4 regions of the Bradyrhizobium sp. MOS001 genome follow, and region 3 is predicted to be linked to each of the others. Evidence: predicted binding sites of a transcription regulator. Region 3 holds the regulator's gene; each other region holds the start of a gene.
What was found. Region 3 encodes PhoB, which activates phosphate uptake and scavenging genes when phosphate is short. Its sites were predicted from a motif close to TGTCATNNANCTGTCAT; they were not measured.

Region 1 (4,208 bases), on a different contig from region 3:
GCGCTTCGACGTCGGCATATTCGGCGCAGGTCGCGTTCAGCACGACGTCGAAGGCGGGCGAGTCCGGATCGGGCGAGAATACCTGGCAACGCAGGCCGAGCCGCGCCGCAGCCATGGCGAGCATCCGCCCCAATTGTCCGCCGCCGAGGATTCCGATGGTGTCGCCGGGCTTCAGCTTCACCTGCTTTGCGTCAGTCACGCCTTGTCCTCCGGGCGCTCCGCAACCGCCTCGGTCTGTGCCTTGCGCCAGGCGGCGAGGCGGTCGGACAGGGCCGGGTCGGACAATGCGAGCACTGAAGCTGCAAGCAGCGCCGCGTTGATCGCGCCGGCCTTGCCGATGGCGAGGGTGCCGACCGGGATGCCCGCGGGCATCTGCACGATCGAATAGAGCGAATCGATGCCCTTGAGCGTCCTGGATTCGACGGGAACGCCGAACACGGGCAGTTCCGTCAGCGCCGCCGCCATGCCGGGCAGATGCGCAGCGCCACCCGCGCCGGCGATGATGACCTTGTAGCCTGCCGCCTTGGCACCCTTGGCGAATGCAAACAGCCGGTCGGGGGTGCGGTGTGCCGAAACGATGCGGGTATCGGCGGCAACGCCGAGCGCTGCGAGCGTGTCGGCGGCATGCCGCATCGTCTCCCAGTCCGACTGGCTTCCCATGATGATGGCGATCGGCGCGGTCATGACGTCAATTGTGCTCGGAAAACAGAAAGATAGGCCAGATTAACGGTTCCGGCCGGTGGCTCGCAAGGCGGTGGCAAGGAGAAGGGAATGCACTATCCTGTCTTGGTGAATCCCCGCAAGCCTTCATTGAGCAGGATGCCCATGAAGAAATCAAAAAGGGCAAGCGCTGCGAAGGCCAAAAAGGGCCGGAAAGCCAGCGCCAGCCGCTCCAAAGCCGCCCCCAGGCGGCTGGCGAAGCGCTCGGCCAAGCCGGCGCGGCGCGGAGCGCCGGCCGCCGCCGACACCAGGGCGACCATCCGCGGCTTGCGGAGCAAGCTCAAGGAGGCGGCGCGGCGGGTCGCGGAACTGGAAGCTGCGGCCGACACCGATTTCCTGCTCGAGATTCCGAACCGGCGCGGCTTCGAGCGCGAGCTCGCGCGCGCCATCGCCTACATGAAGCGCTACCGCGCCAGCGGCGCGCTGATCGTCCTCGACGTCGATCGCCTGAAGCCGATCAATGATTCCTTCGGCCACGCCGCCGGAGACGAGGTGCTCAAGGCGATTGCGGCCACCCTGACGCGGCAGGTCCGCGCCTCGGACGTGGTCGGCCGGCTTGGCGGCGACGAGTTCGCGCTGCTGCTCTGGAATCTCAGCGAGACCGACGCCAAGGCGAAGGCCGCGACTTTCGAGCAGGCGATCGACGAATTGTCGTTTGCCTTTCGCGGTCAGCGCGTGACCGCGGGCGCCTCCGCAGGTGTCGCGCTGCTGGGGGCACAGTCCGATGCAGGCCGCGCGCTGGAGGAGGCTGATGCCGCCATGTATGTGCGCAAGGCGCACCGGCGGCACGAGCCGCTGATCAGGCTGGTCAGCAACTAGGGCACGATCTTCGCGACAAGCGCGGACCGCGTTGCGCGGAGATCATGCTCAAGCAACAACCCTTACAGCGTGGCCAGATCTTCCGGCACGTTGCCGAATTTGCGCAGCAGCGTGGCGTCGCCGAATTCGCCGGTCATGGGATCGCCGCTGCGGCTGAACGCAACCGCGCCGATATGGCCGGCACCGTGCGCCAGGATCTCGGCGCGCCGCAACGCGGCCGCCGAGCTCTGGCATTCCTCCGCGGCGCCCGCGACAGGCGATCCGTCGGCATCGATCAGGAAGGGCATTGCAACGTAGTAGGTCACATCCGACATGGCGTTGCTCCGATGTTGAACTCAGGCGGCGCTGCTGTTGCTCCGCACCTTGCTGCGTGCGGTCTCGGGAATGCAGCCGGCTGAAATCGCCGCCTGTAATTCTTCCAGCTCTGCTTCCAGATATTCGTTGGCCATGATCAGCGCCTTGATGGTGCTGCGCAGATTGCCGTCGCACATCGCGATCGCCTGGTCGCAGGCCTGTTCATAATGGCTGTTGTCGAGAAGGGCGGTTGCCGACATCTGCGTTGTCCTCGGAGGTTTCCTGGGCGTTTCTTGGGGCGGTGGGATGCCCAAATGTTCCTATTTTGTTCTTTTCGAGTCAAGCGGATTCGGATGCGGCGAGCTGCCACGAAAAGGGCCTCGCGGTTCAGGCGATGATGTCCGGCGTGATCTGGTCTTCGATGAACGCGATACGGTCGCGCAACAACAGCTTGCGCTTCTTCAACCGTTGTAACCGCAACAGGTCGGGGGCAGGCGATTGATGCATCGCATCGATCGCGGCGTCGAGATCTCGGTGTTCTTGCTGCAACCGGGTGAGCTCGGCTTCGAGCTCACGCTCGTCTTCATTGGTCATGTTCGCGGTGGCCGAAAACCCGATGGGCGTGAGATTCAAGGCTGTGGATGCCCTGTGGAAATTATCGTCCTTGCGCGCCGTGATCGCAAGCGATCTCGGGCCGCCGCTCACCGAACTCTCGCAAGATATTTCGACGATTCGTTGCGGCGTTGCGCAAGCACATTGATATCATGGATTTTTCCAGCGTGGTTCCTTACTCACGATTCGTTACATATGAATTTTCAAAAATGACGCTGCGACGACGGATACATATCGACAGAACGAATCGGTGATGTACACTTGTTTGTCCGGATCGAATCCAAGGTTTCCCCCTACCGAGGAGGTTTCGAATGACAATTCAGGCACATCTGGTTGAATTGGAACGGAAGCACAAAACGCTCGAAAACGAATTGCACGAAGCTCTCGTGCACCTTTCAACAGACGACCTGCAAATTGTTGAGTTGAAGCGACGGAAGTTGATGGTCAAGGACCAGATCGAGCGTTTGAAGCACACCGGCGACACGCTCCACTAGTAACCCCTGTAACAGTGTAGAGTTGAACTTACCCTTTCATGCAGGGGTGAGAGCTATTGCGCTCATCCCTGCATGAAGGTGCGCAGCGTGCAAAGTTATTTGCGCGGCGCTTGGAGCCTTTCCGCTCCGATGGAAAATCCCCTAGATGCCTGCGAGCTCGGCGACGTGATCCGCGATCGCGAGCGATGACGTCAGTCCCGGCGATTCGATGCCGAACAGGTTGATCAGGCCTTCGACGCCGTGATCGCGCGGGCCCTGCATCAGAAAATCCTGCGTGGCCACCGCCGGCGGCACGATCTTCGGGCGAATGCCTGAATAGCTCGGCATCAGCGCGCCGTCGGGCAGCGTCGGCCAGTATCTCCGGATCGCCGGATAGAAGCGCTCGGCGCGTGATGGATCGACCTCGTAATTGATCGTCTCGATCCACTCGACGTCGGGGCCGAAGCGTGCCTGCCCGGCCATGTCCAGCGTCAGATGCACGCCGAGCCCGCCTGGCTCGGGCACCGGATAGATCAGGTGCGAGAACGGTGCCCTGGCGTTGCAGCTGAAATAGTTTCCCTTGGCGAGATAGGCCGGCGGAATCCGGTCGATCGGCATGCCGTCGATGTGGCGTGCGACCGTTGTCGCCGAGAGCCCGGCGGCGTTGACGAGCAGGCCGCATTGCAGCGTCATCGGCGCTTCGCCGCCGGCCTCGATCTCGATCACATCGCCGGCTGCCTTGGCGCGGATCAGCGGGGTGTGAAACGCAAAGGCCGCGCCGGCCGCCTCGGCCTCGCCGCGCAGCGAGAGCATGTAGGCGTGGCTGTCGATGATGCCGGTCGATGGCGAGAGCAGCGCGGCATCGCAGGCGAGCGCCGGCTCCAGCGCGCGTGCGGCTTCGCCCGTGAGCAGCTGCATGTCGAGCACGCCATTGGCCTCGGCATGCGCCTTGATCGATTGCAGCTTCTCGGTCTCCTTGGCGCTGGTCGCGACGATCAGCTTGCCGCAGTTCTTGTGCGGGATGCCGCGCTCGCCGCAGTAGCGGTACAGCTCATGCTTGCCGCTGACGCACATGCGCGCCATCCAGCTGCCGGCGAGGTAATAGATCCCGGCATGGATCACCTCGCTGTTGCGCGAGGAGGTGATGGTGCCGATGGCCTCGGCTTCCTCGAGCACGATCACCTCGCGCCCGGCCTGGGCAAGCTTTCGAGCCACCGCGAGCCCGACCACGCCGGCTCCGATGACGACGCAGTCGACCCTATCCATGGTTGTGCAGTGTATCCATTGAAA
Region 2 (4,208 bases), on a different contig from region 3:
GAGGCGCATCGAGGCCGATCTGTTTCGCCGCGCCTTCGCCCATGCCCGCATTGTGCTGACGCAAGGCGCGGACGGCCAGGCCGGCGGCCTCGTCGCGGTCGATGCAGATGATCTCGTGATCGGCGCGACCCGGTCCGCGCGGGTGGGACTCGGGATTGCGCCCGGCCGTCCCTTGCAGCCGGTGCCCGCGGCTGACCTCCTCGGCGGCGAACCCGCGCATGACCATCTTGCCGGCGGCCAGCGCGCGGTGTTGCAGCGGGCGCTGCTGCGCGCGGACGGCAATGTTTCGGCCGCCGCCAAGGCCCTCGGCATCAGCCGTGCCACGCTGCACAGGAAGCTCAAGCGGTTCGAGCTGAAGCACTGAGGGCCCTTGCCTTGCCCACGACTGTCGCAGAACTGCGACAGGTTACCCCGGCCATCGCTGACGCCCGGGCTGACAGGAAAACGCTCCCGCGACATCGTTGGCGCAAGTCGTGAACACGCGACGAATTGCGCAAACAGCAAACATCGGGAGTGATCAATGAACAAGGTGGAATTCCTCGGCGTCACCCAGGTTCCGTTCGCCGAACGCTATGACAATTTCATCGGCGGCAAATTCGTCGCGCCAATCTCCGGCAAGTACTTTGACAACGCCTCGCCGGTGAACGGCCAGATCGTCTGCAAGATCGCGCGTTCCGATGCGCAGGATGTCGAGGCCGCCCTCGATGCGGCGCACGCCGCCAAGGCCGCCTGGGGACGCACCAGCGTCGCCGAGCGCGCCGCGATCCTGAACCGGATCGCCGACCGGATGGAAGAGAATCTGGAGCGCCTTGCGGTTGCGGAGACCTGGGACAACGGTAAGCCGATCCGCGAGACCCGCGCTGCCGACCTGCCACTCGCGATCGATCATTTTCGCTATTTCGCCGGCGTGGTGCGCGCACAGGAAGGCTCGATCGGCGAGATCGACCACGACACCATCGCCTATCATTTCCACGAACCGCTCGGCGTGGTCGGCCAGATCATCCCCTGGAACTTCCCGCTGCTGATGGCATGCTGGAAGCTCGCGCCGGCGCTTGCCGCCGGCAATTGCGTCGTGCTCAAGCCGGCCGAGCAGACGCCGGCCTCGATCATGGTCTGGGCCGAGATCATCGGCGATCTCCTGCCGCCCGGTGTCCTCAACATCGTCAACGGCTTTGGCCTCGAGGCCGGCAAGCCGCTCGCCTCCAGCCCGCGGATCGCGAAAATCGCCTTCACCGGCGAGACCTCCACGGGCCGGCTGATCATGCAATATGCCAGCCAGAACCTGATCCCGGTCACGCTGGAGCTCGGCGGCAAGTCGCCGAACATCTTCTTCAACGACGTCACCGCCGAGGACGACGACTTCTTCGACAAGGCGATCGAAGGCTTTGTGATGTTCGCGCTGAACCAGGGCGAGGTCTGCACCTGTCCGAGCCGGGCGCTGGTCCACGCCGATATCTATGACCGCTTCATGGAGCGGGCGCTGAAGCGCGTCGCCGCGATCAAGCAGGGCGACCCGCGTGCGGCCGACACCATGATCGGCGCGCAGGCATCTAGCGAACAGCTCGCCAAGATCCTCTCCTATATCGACATCGGCAAGCAGGAGGGCGCCAAGGTGCTGGCCGGCGGCGGTCGTGCCGAGCTCGGCGGCGATCTTTCCGGCGGCTTCTACGTCCAGCCGACGGTGTTCGAGGGCCACAACAAGATGCGAATCTTCCAGGAGGAGATCTTTGGTCCCGTCGTCTCGGTCACGACCTTCAAGACCGATGACGAAGCGCTCGCGATCGCCAACGACACGCTCTATGGCCTGGGAGCCGGCGTCTGGAGTCGCGATGCCAACCGCTGCTACCGCTTCGGCCGGGCCATCCAGGCCGGACGGGTCTGGACCAACTGCTACCATGCGTATCCTGCGCATGCCGCGTTCGGCGGCTACAAGCAGTCGGGCGTCGGTCGCGAGACCCACAAGATGATGCTCGATCACTACCAGCAGACCAAGAATCTGCTGGTCAGCTACAGCCCGAAGAAGCTTGGCTTCTTCTGATCGGGCAAGATCTGATTGGGCAAGATCTGATGGGGCAAGATCTGATCGGGCAGGAGAGGGCGGCGCAATCTTGCGCTGCCCTCTCCGTCGTCATCCGTCTGTCAGAGTCTTGAGACAAGACGACAGAGCCGACCGTATCCGGTTCGGCGCCCGCGGCATTCGAAGCGATGCCGGGCAAAGACGGAGGCTTGGTGATGCGGAACAGTCGTTCAGGACGGACAATGGGTGTCGCAGCGATGCTGTTCGGCGCGGCGGTGCTGCCGCTGTCGATGGCCTTTGCACAGTCCGGCGCGGCGCCAGCTGGCGCCAAGCCCTTCCTGACCGTCGATGGAAAGGCGCCACTGGTCCTTGGACATCGCGGCCTGCCGGGCCTGGTACCTGAAGAGACCGAGGCGTCGTACGACCTCGCCGCGGCGCTCGGGACCGATGCGCTCGAAGAGGATTTGCACCTGACCAAGGATTGCGTTCTGGTCGTGCGTCATAACCCCTGGCTGAGCGACAACACCAACATTGCCGAGGTGGCGAAGACCAATGCGGCCGTCGCCGCCCGCAAGCGAACCGTGCCCGGTGTGCGCGTCAAGGCCCCGTCGGCCACCGGCGTGCCTGCCGACTACCTGACGGATCTGAGCGATCCGGCCGATCCCAAATCGGTGCTGAAGTCGCTGATCGTCGACGGCGAGGATCATACCAACGACTGGTCGATCAGCGATTTCACCATGGCCGAGCTGAAGCAATGGATCGGCGGCACCACCTATGACGCGGCCAACGAGCGGCCGAAAGTCTTCAACGGCAAGCTCCCGATCATCAGCTTCCAGGACGTCATCGACATCGCCAAGGTCAAGAGCAAGGAGACCGGGCGGTCCATCCTCGTCTATCCCGAAACCAAGAACCCGACCTGGAACAATGCCCAGGCGATCGCCAATGGCTGCGGCGCGGCCGGCAGCCGTCCGCTCGAGGATGCCCTGATCAAGATCATCAGGGATAACGGCCTCAACACCAAGGACGCTCCCATCCTGGTCCAGAGCTTCGAACCCGGCAGCCTGAAATATATGCGCAGCCACGGCCTCCAGACGCGGCAGGTCCAACTCGTCGACGGCAACGGAATCGACTTCAAAACCGGCAAGGTTCTCCTCAACAACATCACGAATTCGCGCCCGTTCGACTGGACGGTTGCAGGCGATGCGCGCCTGTACGATGCGATGCTGACGGCCGAGGGGCTTGCCGAGATCAAGACCTACGCCGACGGCATCGGCCCGTGGAAGGCCTATATCGTTCCGCTCAAGATCGCGCCGTGGAAGGACGCAAATGCCGACGGCACGCCCTACAAGGGATCGACGCCGGAGGCTTCGACCCAGGACGCGACCAGCCTTGTCGCGGACGCGCACAAGCTCGGTCTTTTCGTGCATGTCTTCACGTTTCGGAACGAGAAGAAATATCTTGCCGCCGACTATCGCGGCGACCCGAGCCTTGAATATCTCAAATTCTACCGGCTCGGCGTCGATGGGGTCTTCAGCGACTTCACGCACACCGGCGTTGCCGCCCGTGCGGCGTATTTGCGCGAGTTGGGCTGGTAAGGCTGGCACGGCGAATCGGACGCGCGTGGGATTTCGGATACAAAACGGCGCGTCCGATTTCTCTGCGTTGGCTGCCCACGTTCCCTTCGCTGACCGGTGAGCTAAAGTTGCCCGATCGGCGGCAAAGGTTTTGCAAAGTTTCGGCCACGTTGCAGTGCGGCATAATGAAAGTCGCGCCATGCCGCCGCGGTCCTTTCCAAGGGCGTTTGACTTGGGTTAGAGAGGGCTGAAGTTTTCTCTGACCCGGAATTCCCATGGCCGCACCCAAGAAAGCCGCCGCAAGCACTCCACAGGACAAGACCGACGGCGGTTCGCCCCCGGAATTCACCAGAGAGCAGGAGCTCAAAGCGCTCCGCGACATGCTCCTGATCCGGCGGTTCGAGGAAAAGGCCGGCCAGCTCTACGGCATGGGCGCGATCGGCGGCTTCTGCCACCTCTATATCGGCCAGGAAGCCGTGGTGGTCGGCATGCAGATGGCCCTGAAGCAGGGCGATCAGGTCATCACCGGCTATCGCGATCACGGTCATATGCTTGCCACCGGCATGGAGGCCAACGGCGTCATGGCCGAGCTCACCGGCCGGCGCGGTGGCTATTCC
Region 3 (4,208 bases):
GCCAGCGCGTCACCGGTCAGCTCATGCTCGACCAGACCAACGTCCTCGACCCCAAGCTGGACCTCAATTTGCTGCGCGCCCGCGTCGGCATGGTGTTCCAGAAGCCGACGCCGTTCCCGATGACGATCTACGAAAACATCGCCTTCGGCATCCGTCTCTATGAGAAGATCTCGAAGTCCGAGATGGACGACCGCGTCGAGAAGGCGCTGCGCGGCGGCGCGCTGTGGAACGAGGTCAAGGACAAGCTCAACGCCTCCGGCCTGTCGCTCTCCGGCGGCCAGCAGCAGCGCCTCTGCATCGCCCGCACGGTCGCGGTGCGGCCCGAGGTGATCTTGTTCGACGAGCCCTGCTCGGCGCTCGACCCGATCTCGACCGCCAAGGTCGAGGAGCTGATCCAGGAGCTGTCCGAGAACTACACGATCGCGATCGTCACCCACAACATGCAGCAGGCGGCGCGCGTCTCCGACAAGACCGCCTTCATGTATCTCGGCGAGCTGATCGAGTTCGACGACACCAGCAAGATCTTCACGTCGCCGACCGACCGGCGCACGCAGGATTACATCACCGGCCGGTTCGGCTGAGGAGACGGAACATGGGTTCTGAACATACCGCAAAGGCCTTCGACACCGACCTCCAGGAACTCACGCGCCTGGTCGCCGAGATGGGCGGCATCGCCGAGCGCATGATCGTCGATTCCGTCGACGCGCTGATCCGCCGCGACGTCGCGCTCGGCCAGCGCGTCGTGACCATCGACGCCGAGCTCGACGCGCTCCAGAAGAAGATCGAGGAGCGCGCCGTTCTCACCATCGCGCGCCGCCAGCCGATGGCGGTGGATCTGCGCGAGATCGTCGGCGCCATGCGCGTCGCGACCGATCTCGAGCGGATCGGCGACCTCGCCAAGAACATGGGCAAGCGCGTCGCGGCGCTGGAGACGGATTTCCATCCGCTCAAGCTGTTCCGCGGTCTGGAGCACATGACCGACCTCGTGCAGCAACAGGTCAAGTCGGTGCTGGACGCCTATGCCGCGCACGATCTGCCGGCGGCAATGGCGGTGTGGAAGGGCGACGAGGAAGTCGACGCCATCTGCACCTCGCTGTTCCGCGAGCTCCTCACCTACATGATGGAGGATCCGCGCAACATCTCGTTCTGCATCCATCTGATGTTCTGCGCCAAGAACATCGAGCGCATCGGTGACCACGCCACCAACATCGCCGAGACCGTGTTCTACATGATCGAGGGCCAGGCGATCACCGACAAGCGGCCGAAGGGCGACATGACGACCTTCGCCACGACGGTCCCGAACACTTAAGGAGCGACGAACACCATGGGCGCACGCATTATGGTGGTTGAGGACGAGGAAGCTCTCACCGAGCTTCTCCGCTACAACCTCGAAGGCGACGGCTATGACGTCGAGACGGTGATGCGCGGCGACGATGCCGACACCCGCCTCAAGGAGCACATCCCCGATTTGATCGTGCTCGACTGGATGCTGCCGGGCCTCTCCGGCATCGAGCTGTGCCGGCGGCTGCGCACCCGGCCCGAGACCAAGCAGCTCCCGATCATCATGCTCACCGCGCGCGGCGAGGAGAGCGAGCGGGTGCGGGGCCTTGCGACCGGCGCCGACGACTACATCGTCAAGCCGTTCTCGGTCCCGGAGCTGCTGGCACGCGTGAAGGGCCTGCTCAGGCGCGCCAGCCCCGAGCGGCTCGCCACCGTGCTCGCCTATGGCGACATCGAGCTCGACCGCGACAAGCGTCGCGTGGCGCGCTCGGGCCGGCCGATCGATCTCGGCCCGACCGAATATCGCCTGCTGGAGTTCTTCCTGGAGCATCCCGGCCGCGTGTTCTCGCGCGAGCAGCTGCTCGACAGCGTCTGGGGCCGTGACATCTACATCGACGAGCGCACCGTCGACGTCCATATCGGGCGCCTGCGCAAGCTGCTCAATCTCGGCCGCGAGCAGGACCCGATCCGCACCGTCCGCGGCGCGGGCTACGCACTGGACGATCGCTTTGCGAAGGCGGAGCAAGCGTAAGGGGTTGCTGTGGCAGACGTGATTTAGCGGGCTGCCACCGCATCCTCGATGTCGTCCCTGCGAACGCAGGGACCCATAACCACAGGGAGTGGTTTGGCGAAGACTCGGAGTGATCATCCCGCGCAATAACTACGCGCCGGGATTATGGGTCCCTGCGTTCGCAGGGACGACACCGAGTGAGTTGAGCCGTCATCGCGTGACGGCGCCGTCTTCGTAGTCAGCTAATCCGATACCTCAGCGCGGACCCGGCTTCGCCGGCGCGCGCCGGCGATCGGCCGCGGGCTGATACGCCACGCGCGAGTGCTGGGCGCAGTAGGGCAGGCCGGAGAGCGCCTTGCCGCCGCAGAAGAAGAAATCCGGGCTCGAGGGATCGCCGACCGGCCAGTGGCAGGTGGCCTCGTTCAGCTCCAGCAGCGACAGCCGCTGGCTCATCGGCACGACGTTGTCGTAGGTGACCGGTTCGGCCTCGACCTCGACTTCGAAGGCTTGCGCCAGCGCGGTGTTGCCGCGCGCGATCGGGCGGGTCACCCGCATCATGTGCTGGGCGGGGCGTGCCTTGCGCGGCCGCGGCGCTGCCGATGAAGGGCTCTTGGCGCGGCCCGACAGGCCGAGCCGGTGCACTTTGCCGATTACGGCATTGCGGGTCACATTGCCGAGTTCAGCGGCGATCTGGCTGGCCGAAAGCCCGGCCTCCCAGAGCTTTTTCAGCTGCTCGACGCGATCATCCGACCAGGTCAAAACGGTCATTGCACCCTTTCCTTCGCCGGCGCCTGCCATCCTGGCGGCCGCACGGCGAATGCCTAAGCTTCGAAAAACCCGTGCCGCCAGAATCCCTTAAGGCTCGCCGGGCGCACCAGATGCGCCCGAACGCTTACGCCGGTACATGAGGACTTAGAGGATCAGAACTGCTGCACGAGATGTCGTATCTGACAAGCCAAACGCTACAATATGGCGTGACTCACGCGCAAGAGTCCGCCGACTCGCTTCCACATGTTCCGTGGCGGAAATACGCAAAATCGCCACCGCAAGACTACGGATTCTGCGTTTCGCGAGGCTTTCCGGGCGGCATTGACACCGGTTTCACCAGGCATAAGATAGTCTCGCGTGCCGCCCTTAAAAGGCGGCACGTTTCGTTTTCCGGGCCGGTCAATGGTGCGTTGCGCAATGCACGCTCACGCCGTCCGCAACATTCAAGTGATCGTCATGACTAACAGCGCAGCGCCGCATTTGCTCCCCGTTTTCGCCAGGTCCGACCTCGGTTTCGAGCGCGGTGAAGGCTGCTGGCTGATTGCGACCAATGGCGATCGCTATCTCGATTTCACCTCGGGCGTGGCGGTGAATGCGCTCGGCCATGCTCACCCTGCGTTGGTCAAAGCGTTGCAAGAGCAGGCCACCAAACTCTGGCACATGTCGAACCTGTTCCAGAGCCCGGACGGCGAGAAGCTCGCCGCGCGTCTGTGCAACGAAAGCTTCGCGGACTTCGTGTTCTTCTGCAATTCCGGCGCCGAAGCGCTGGAAGGTGTGATCAAGCTCGTCCGCCATCATCACTTCTCCAAGGGTCATCCGGAACGTTACCGCATCATCACCTTCGAAGGCGCCTTCCACGGCCGCACGCTGGCAACGCTCGCCGCGACCGGTTCGGCAAAATATCTCGAAGGGTTTGGCCCGCCGATGGACGGCTTCGACCAGGTCCCGCATGGCGATATCGACGCCGTCAAGAAGGCGATCGGTCCGCAGACCGCCGGCATCCTGATCGAGCCGATCCAGGGCGAGGGTGGCGTGCGTTCGGCAACGCCCGCCTTCCTGAGGGCGTTGCGCCAGCTCTGCGATGAGAAGGGCCTGCTGCTCGCGTTCGACGAGGTGCAGACCGGCATGGGCCGCACCGGCGATCTGTTCGCGCATCGCCGCACCGGCGTCACGCCTGACGTGATGTCGCTGGCCAAAGCGCTCGGTGGCGGCTTCCCGATCGGCGCGGTGCTGGCGACCGCGGACGCGGCTGCCGGCATGGGGCCCGGCTCGCACGGCTCGACCTTCGGCGGCAATCCGCTCGCGATCTCGGCTGCCAACGCCGTCCTCGACGTCATGCTCAAGCCCGGCTTCTTCGATCACGTGCAGAAGATGTCGCTGCTGCTCAAGCAGAAGCTCGCCTCCGTGATCGATCGTTATCCTGACATCG
Region 4 (4,208 bases), on a different contig from region 3:
TGTTCAAGGGCGACACCAACTGGCGCAAGATCAAGACGGTCGAGAGCGAGACCTATCGCTGGAACATGAGCTCGACCTATGTGCAGAACCCGCCCTATTTCGACGGCATGAAGAAGGAGCCGGAGCCGGTCACCGACATCATCGAGGCGCGCATCCTCGCCATGTTCGGCGACAAGATCACCACCGACCACATCTCGCCGGCCGGTTCGATCAAGCTCACCTCGCCCGCCGGCAAATATCTCAGCGAACACCAGGTGCGTCCGGCCGACTTCAACCAGTACGGCACGCGTCGCGGCAACCATGAAGTGATGATGCGCGGCACCTTCGCCAACATCCGCATCAAGAACTTCATGCTGAAGGGCGCTGACGGAAATATCCCGGAAGGCGGTCTCACCAAGCACTGGCCCGACGGCGAGCAGATGTCGATCTACGACGCCGCGATGAAGTACCAGCAGGAGCAGGTGCCGCTGGTGGTGTTCGCCGGCGCCGAATACGGCAACGGTTCCTCGCGCGACTGGGCTGCGAAGGGCACGCGCCTGCTCGGCGTCCGCGCCGTGATCTGCCAGAGCTTCGAGCGCATCCACCGCTCCAACCTGGTCGGCATGGGCGTGCTGCCGCTGACCTTCGAAGAGGGCACCTCCTGGTCGTCGCTCGGCCTGAAGGGCGACGAGAAGGTCACGCTGCGCGGCCTGGTCGGCGACCTGAAGCCGCGTCAGAAGCTGACCGCGGAGATCGTCTCCGGCGACGGTTCGTTGCAGCGGGTTTCGCTGCTTTGCCGCATCGATACGCTGGATGAGCTCGATTACTACCGGAACGGCGGCATTCTGCACTACGTGCTGCGCAAGCTCGCGGCCTAAGCGCGAATTTGTGAACGGTGGCTCACCGCGACGTGAGTAGAAGGTTAAACGAGGGCGGCCTATCACAAGGCCGCCTTCGTGCGTTAGAACACGCGTCCGATGGTCCCGCCCGGCGGAAAACCTCGCCCCGGACGGTTGAATGTACGATGCCCGTAAGACTACGGTGACCATCAGGCGATAGGATCTTCCCCCACGCGTGCGAGGTGTGACGTTCAAAATGACTGCAATGATGGCTTCTAATCTGGTTTCGCGCTGGTCCGGTGCACTCTGGTCGGGAGCACTTGGTATCTGCGCCATCGTCGCCGTCATCCGTCCCGCCGAGGCTGATCCTCGCGCCGTAGTCGAGCTCTTCACATCGCAGGGCTGCTCCTCCTGCCCGCCCGCCGACCAGGTCATCGGCGATCTCTCCAACGACCCGTCGATCATCGCGCTGAGCATGCCGATCGACTATTGGGATTATCTCGGCTGGAAGGACACGCTTGCGGATTCGCGCTTCTCGGCGCGGCAGCGCGCCTATTCGCGCATGCGCGGCGACCGCGAGGTCTATACGCCGCAAGTCGTGGTCAACGGTTCGACGCATGTCATCGGCAGCGATCGCGCCGGCATCGAGAGCGCGATCGGCAAGACCGACAACGGCGCAGGCGTAATGAGCGTGCCGGTGACGATGTCGCTTGCAGGCAAGCAGATCAACGTGTCGGTGGCGGCGAGCAAGGAGTCGGCGGTCTCGCACGGTGAGGTCTGGATCTGCTCGATCACGAAATCGGTGCCGATCGCAATCAGCCGCGGCGAAAATCGCGGACAGCAGATCACCTATCACAACGTCGTGCGCAACCTGCTCAAGGTCGGCGACTGGAACGGGCGTCCGGAAAGCTGGACGGTGCCGTTGGAAAATCTCACGCGCGACGGCGTCGACGGCGCTGTGGTCTATGTCCAGGACGGCAGCCGTGAGAAGCCGGGTGCGATGCTCGGCGCAGCTTACACGTCGCTGCACTAGATCAGATTTCTCTCGCCAGCGTCGTACTCGCTCTCACGCCTCATGGTGAGGAGCGCCCTTGCGCGCGAGGCGGACGATGCTACGCGTCGCCGCGAGAACCATGCAGGCGCGGCTGATGCAGCGGCCTTCCATCCTGCGAGACGCCGCCTCGCGGCTCCCCAGGATGAGGGGAGAGAGTCGTCTTCGCGTCAATCAGAGGGAAGTTGATCGTGCCGGAAACATCTCGGCACAAACCAAAAAGGACCAACTTGCGTTGGCCCTCCTTGTCGCGCGTACAGACCCGATCCTGACGGCCCCGGGGGGCTGGGGGCTGAGGAATCCGGAACCGGAAGGACCGGGTCAACGCACACAGGTCTTTTCGCAATGCAGGGCGGCAGGCGCTTGGCGGAAAAGCGGCGATATCAAGATTCCTTCTAACGATCCCGTGACGGTTTGCCGCGATAGAATTCCACTCCTGCGTGTGCTCCGATTCGCCCCCGATTCAATCAGTTGAGTGAAGAGCCCCTTGCGGCGGGGAACAGTTGGCGCGATCATGCAACTGTCATGATCCGCGGTTCCGGGGACGGTCCTTCGCGGATGCGATCATGCCGCGAGATGAGGAGGCGCTCGATGAGTCTGACGCCGGAGGATGCCGATCCGAGCGAGCAGCGCGCAGTGGCGCGCCCCACCGCTGCGAATGCCCAACCCAACCGGGTGACATTCAACCGGCTGGAACTGAACCGCATCCTCAACCTCTACGGCCGCATGGTCGCCGACGGCGAGTGGCGCGACTATGCCATCGACTTCCTGAAGGACCGCGCGGTGTTCTCGGTCTTCCGCCGCGCCTCGGAAGTGCCGATCTATCGCATCGAGAAGGACCCGCGGCTGGCGCGCAAGCAGGGCATGTACAGCGTGATCTCGGCGACCGGCCTGATCCTGCGCCGCGGCCACGAGCTCGAGCGCGTGCTGCTGGTGATCGATCGCAAGTTGGCGGTGGTTTAGCCTTACGGACGGTGCCGTAGGGTGGGCAAATGCGCACCGCGCCGTGCCCACCATCTTTCCTCAATCGCCGGGCATCTGGGCACGTTTCCGCCTTCGCTCTCCGAGCTACGGCGGACAAGTCGCTTTGCCCACCCTACGAGACCGAGGTTATTTCGGCACCGTGCTCGCGCCCTCGCCGAGGTCGCGTTGCATCATCACCGTGTCGAGCCAGCGGCCGAATTTCAGGCCAACATTGGGATGCGTGCCGATCATCTTGAAACCGCCGCGCGTGTGCACGCCGATCGAACCGGCATTGGCGGAATCGCCGATCACCGCGATCATCTGGCGGAAGCCGCGCGCCTCGCATTCGGCGATCAGCCGGTCCAGCAGCAACGAGCCGATGCCGCGGCGGTGGAACGTGGGATCGAGATAGATCGAGTTCTCGACCGTGAAGCGGTAGGCCGGCCGCGGCCGGTAGGCGCCGGCATAGGCATAGCCGGCGACGCTACGATCGAGGATGGCGACGAAATAGGGGTAGCCACCGTCGACCAGCGCGCGGTAGCGGCGCGTCATCTCGGCCAGATCCGGCGGCGCCAGCTCGAATGTCGCGGTGCCCTCGCGGACGGCCTGCTTGTAGATGGCGGTGATGGCGGGAAGGTCGGCCTCAATGGCGGGCCTGATCTCAGGTGCGGACATGGCGGCGAGATTAGAGCCTTCCCGCGGTCACTGGAAGGGGCAACGCCGCTTCCCCATGCTCCGTCATTGCCAGCGCAGCAGCCCTCCAATCTTCTCCGCTGTCATGCCCCGCGCAGGCGGGGCATCCAGTACTCCGAGACAGCGCGGCTAGAACCGAGCCGCTGCGGCGTACTGGATCGCCCGCCCCAGTGCGCAATTGCGCACAAGGCGGGCGATGACAAGCCGGGGGGGGGGGCGTCGCGCATCCCGGCCCAAACAAAAACCCCGGCCTCTCGGCCGGGGTTCGTATCCGTTCCCTCGTCGAAGCGCTTAGTCGCGCTGGCCGAGGAGCTGCAGGAGCAGCGTGAACAGGTTGATGAAGTTCAGGTACAGCGACAGCGCGCCGGTGATGGCCGCACGCTCTGCGATGTCACCGCCGGCCGAGGCGTAGCCGTAGATGTAGTCGTTCTTCAGCCGCTGGGTGTCCCAGGCGGTGAGGCCGGCGAACACCAGCACGCCGACCACGGACACGATGAACTGCAGCATCGTGCTGGCCAGGAACAGGTTGACCAGGCTCGCGATGATGATGCCGATCAGGCCCATGAACAGGAACGAGCCCATCCCGGTCAGATCACGCTTGGTGGTGTAGCCGTAGAGGCTCAGTGCGCCAAACGTGGCCGCGGTGATGAAGAACACCCGCACGATCGAGGTGTGCGTGAACA

Region 1: the regulator PhoB is predicted to act here: its motif matches at 2,655-2,671, upstream of CT676_RS35200 (DUF465 domain-containing protein).
Region 2: the regulator PhoB is predicted to act here: its motif matches at 2,127-2,143, upstream of CT676_RS02810 (glycerophosphodiester phosphodiesterase family protein).
Region 4: the regulator PhoB is predicted to act here: its motif matches at 2,380-2,396, upstream of CT676_RS28115 (DUF2794 domain-containing protein).

The regions. Positions count from the first base shown of each region.
Region 1 is NZ_SPVJ01000046.1:27,510-31,717, reverse strand. It holds gene CT676_RS35230 (5-(carboxyamino)imidazole ribonucleotide synthase) at 1-199, opposite strand, end outside; gene purE (5-(carboxyamino)imidazole ribonucleotide mutase) at 196-684, opposite strand; gene CT676_RS45540 (hypothetical protein) at 777-980, opposite strand; gene CT676_RS35220 (GGDEF domain-containing protein) at 913-1,539, shown strand; gene CT676_RS35215 (hypothetical protein) at 1,602-1,853, opposite strand; gene CT676_RS35210 (hypothetical protein) at 1,875-2,093, opposite strand; gene CT676_RS35205 (DUF465 domain-containing protein) at 2,221-2,427, opposite strand; gene CT676_RS35200 (DUF465 domain-containing protein) at 2,757-2,939, shown strand; gene CT676_RS35195 (NAD(P)/FAD-dependent oxidoreductase) at 3,081-4,184, opposite strand.
Region 2 is NZ_SPVJ01000001.1:582,029-586,236, reverse strand. It holds gene CT676_RS02820 (GAF domain-containing protein) at 1-364, shown strand, start outside; gene adh (aldehyde dehydrogenase) at 521-2,038, shown strand; gene CT676_RS02810 (glycerophosphodiester phosphodiesterase family protein) at 2,260-3,612, shown strand; gene pdhA (pyruvate dehydrogenase (acetyl-transferring) E1 component subunit alpha) at 3,867-4,208, shown strand, end outside.
Region 3 is NZ_SPVJ01000015.1:57,309-61,516, reverse strand. It holds gene pstB (phosphate ABC transporter ATP-binding protein PstB) at 1-581, shown strand, start outside; gene phoU (phosphate signaling complex protein PhoU) at 593-1,309, shown strand; gene phoB (phosphate regulon transcriptional regulator PhoB) at 1,325-2,032, shown strand; gene CT676_RS20170 (GcrA family cell cycle regulator) at 2,267-2,779, opposite strand; gene CT676_RS20165 (aspartate aminotransferase family protein) at 3,236-4,208, shown strand, end outside.
Region 4 is NZ_SPVJ01000028.1:91,962-96,169, reverse strand. It holds gene acnA (aconitate hydratase AcnA) at 1-857, shown strand, start outside; gene CT676_RS28120 (DUF1223 domain-containing protein) at 1,075-1,851, shown strand; gene CT676_RS28115 (DUF2794 domain-containing protein) at 2,461-2,832, shown strand; gene CT676_RS28110 (GNAT family N-acetyltransferase) at 2,980-3,507, opposite strand; gene CT676_RS28105 (Bax inhibitor-1/YccA family protein) at 3,817-4,208, opposite strand, start outside.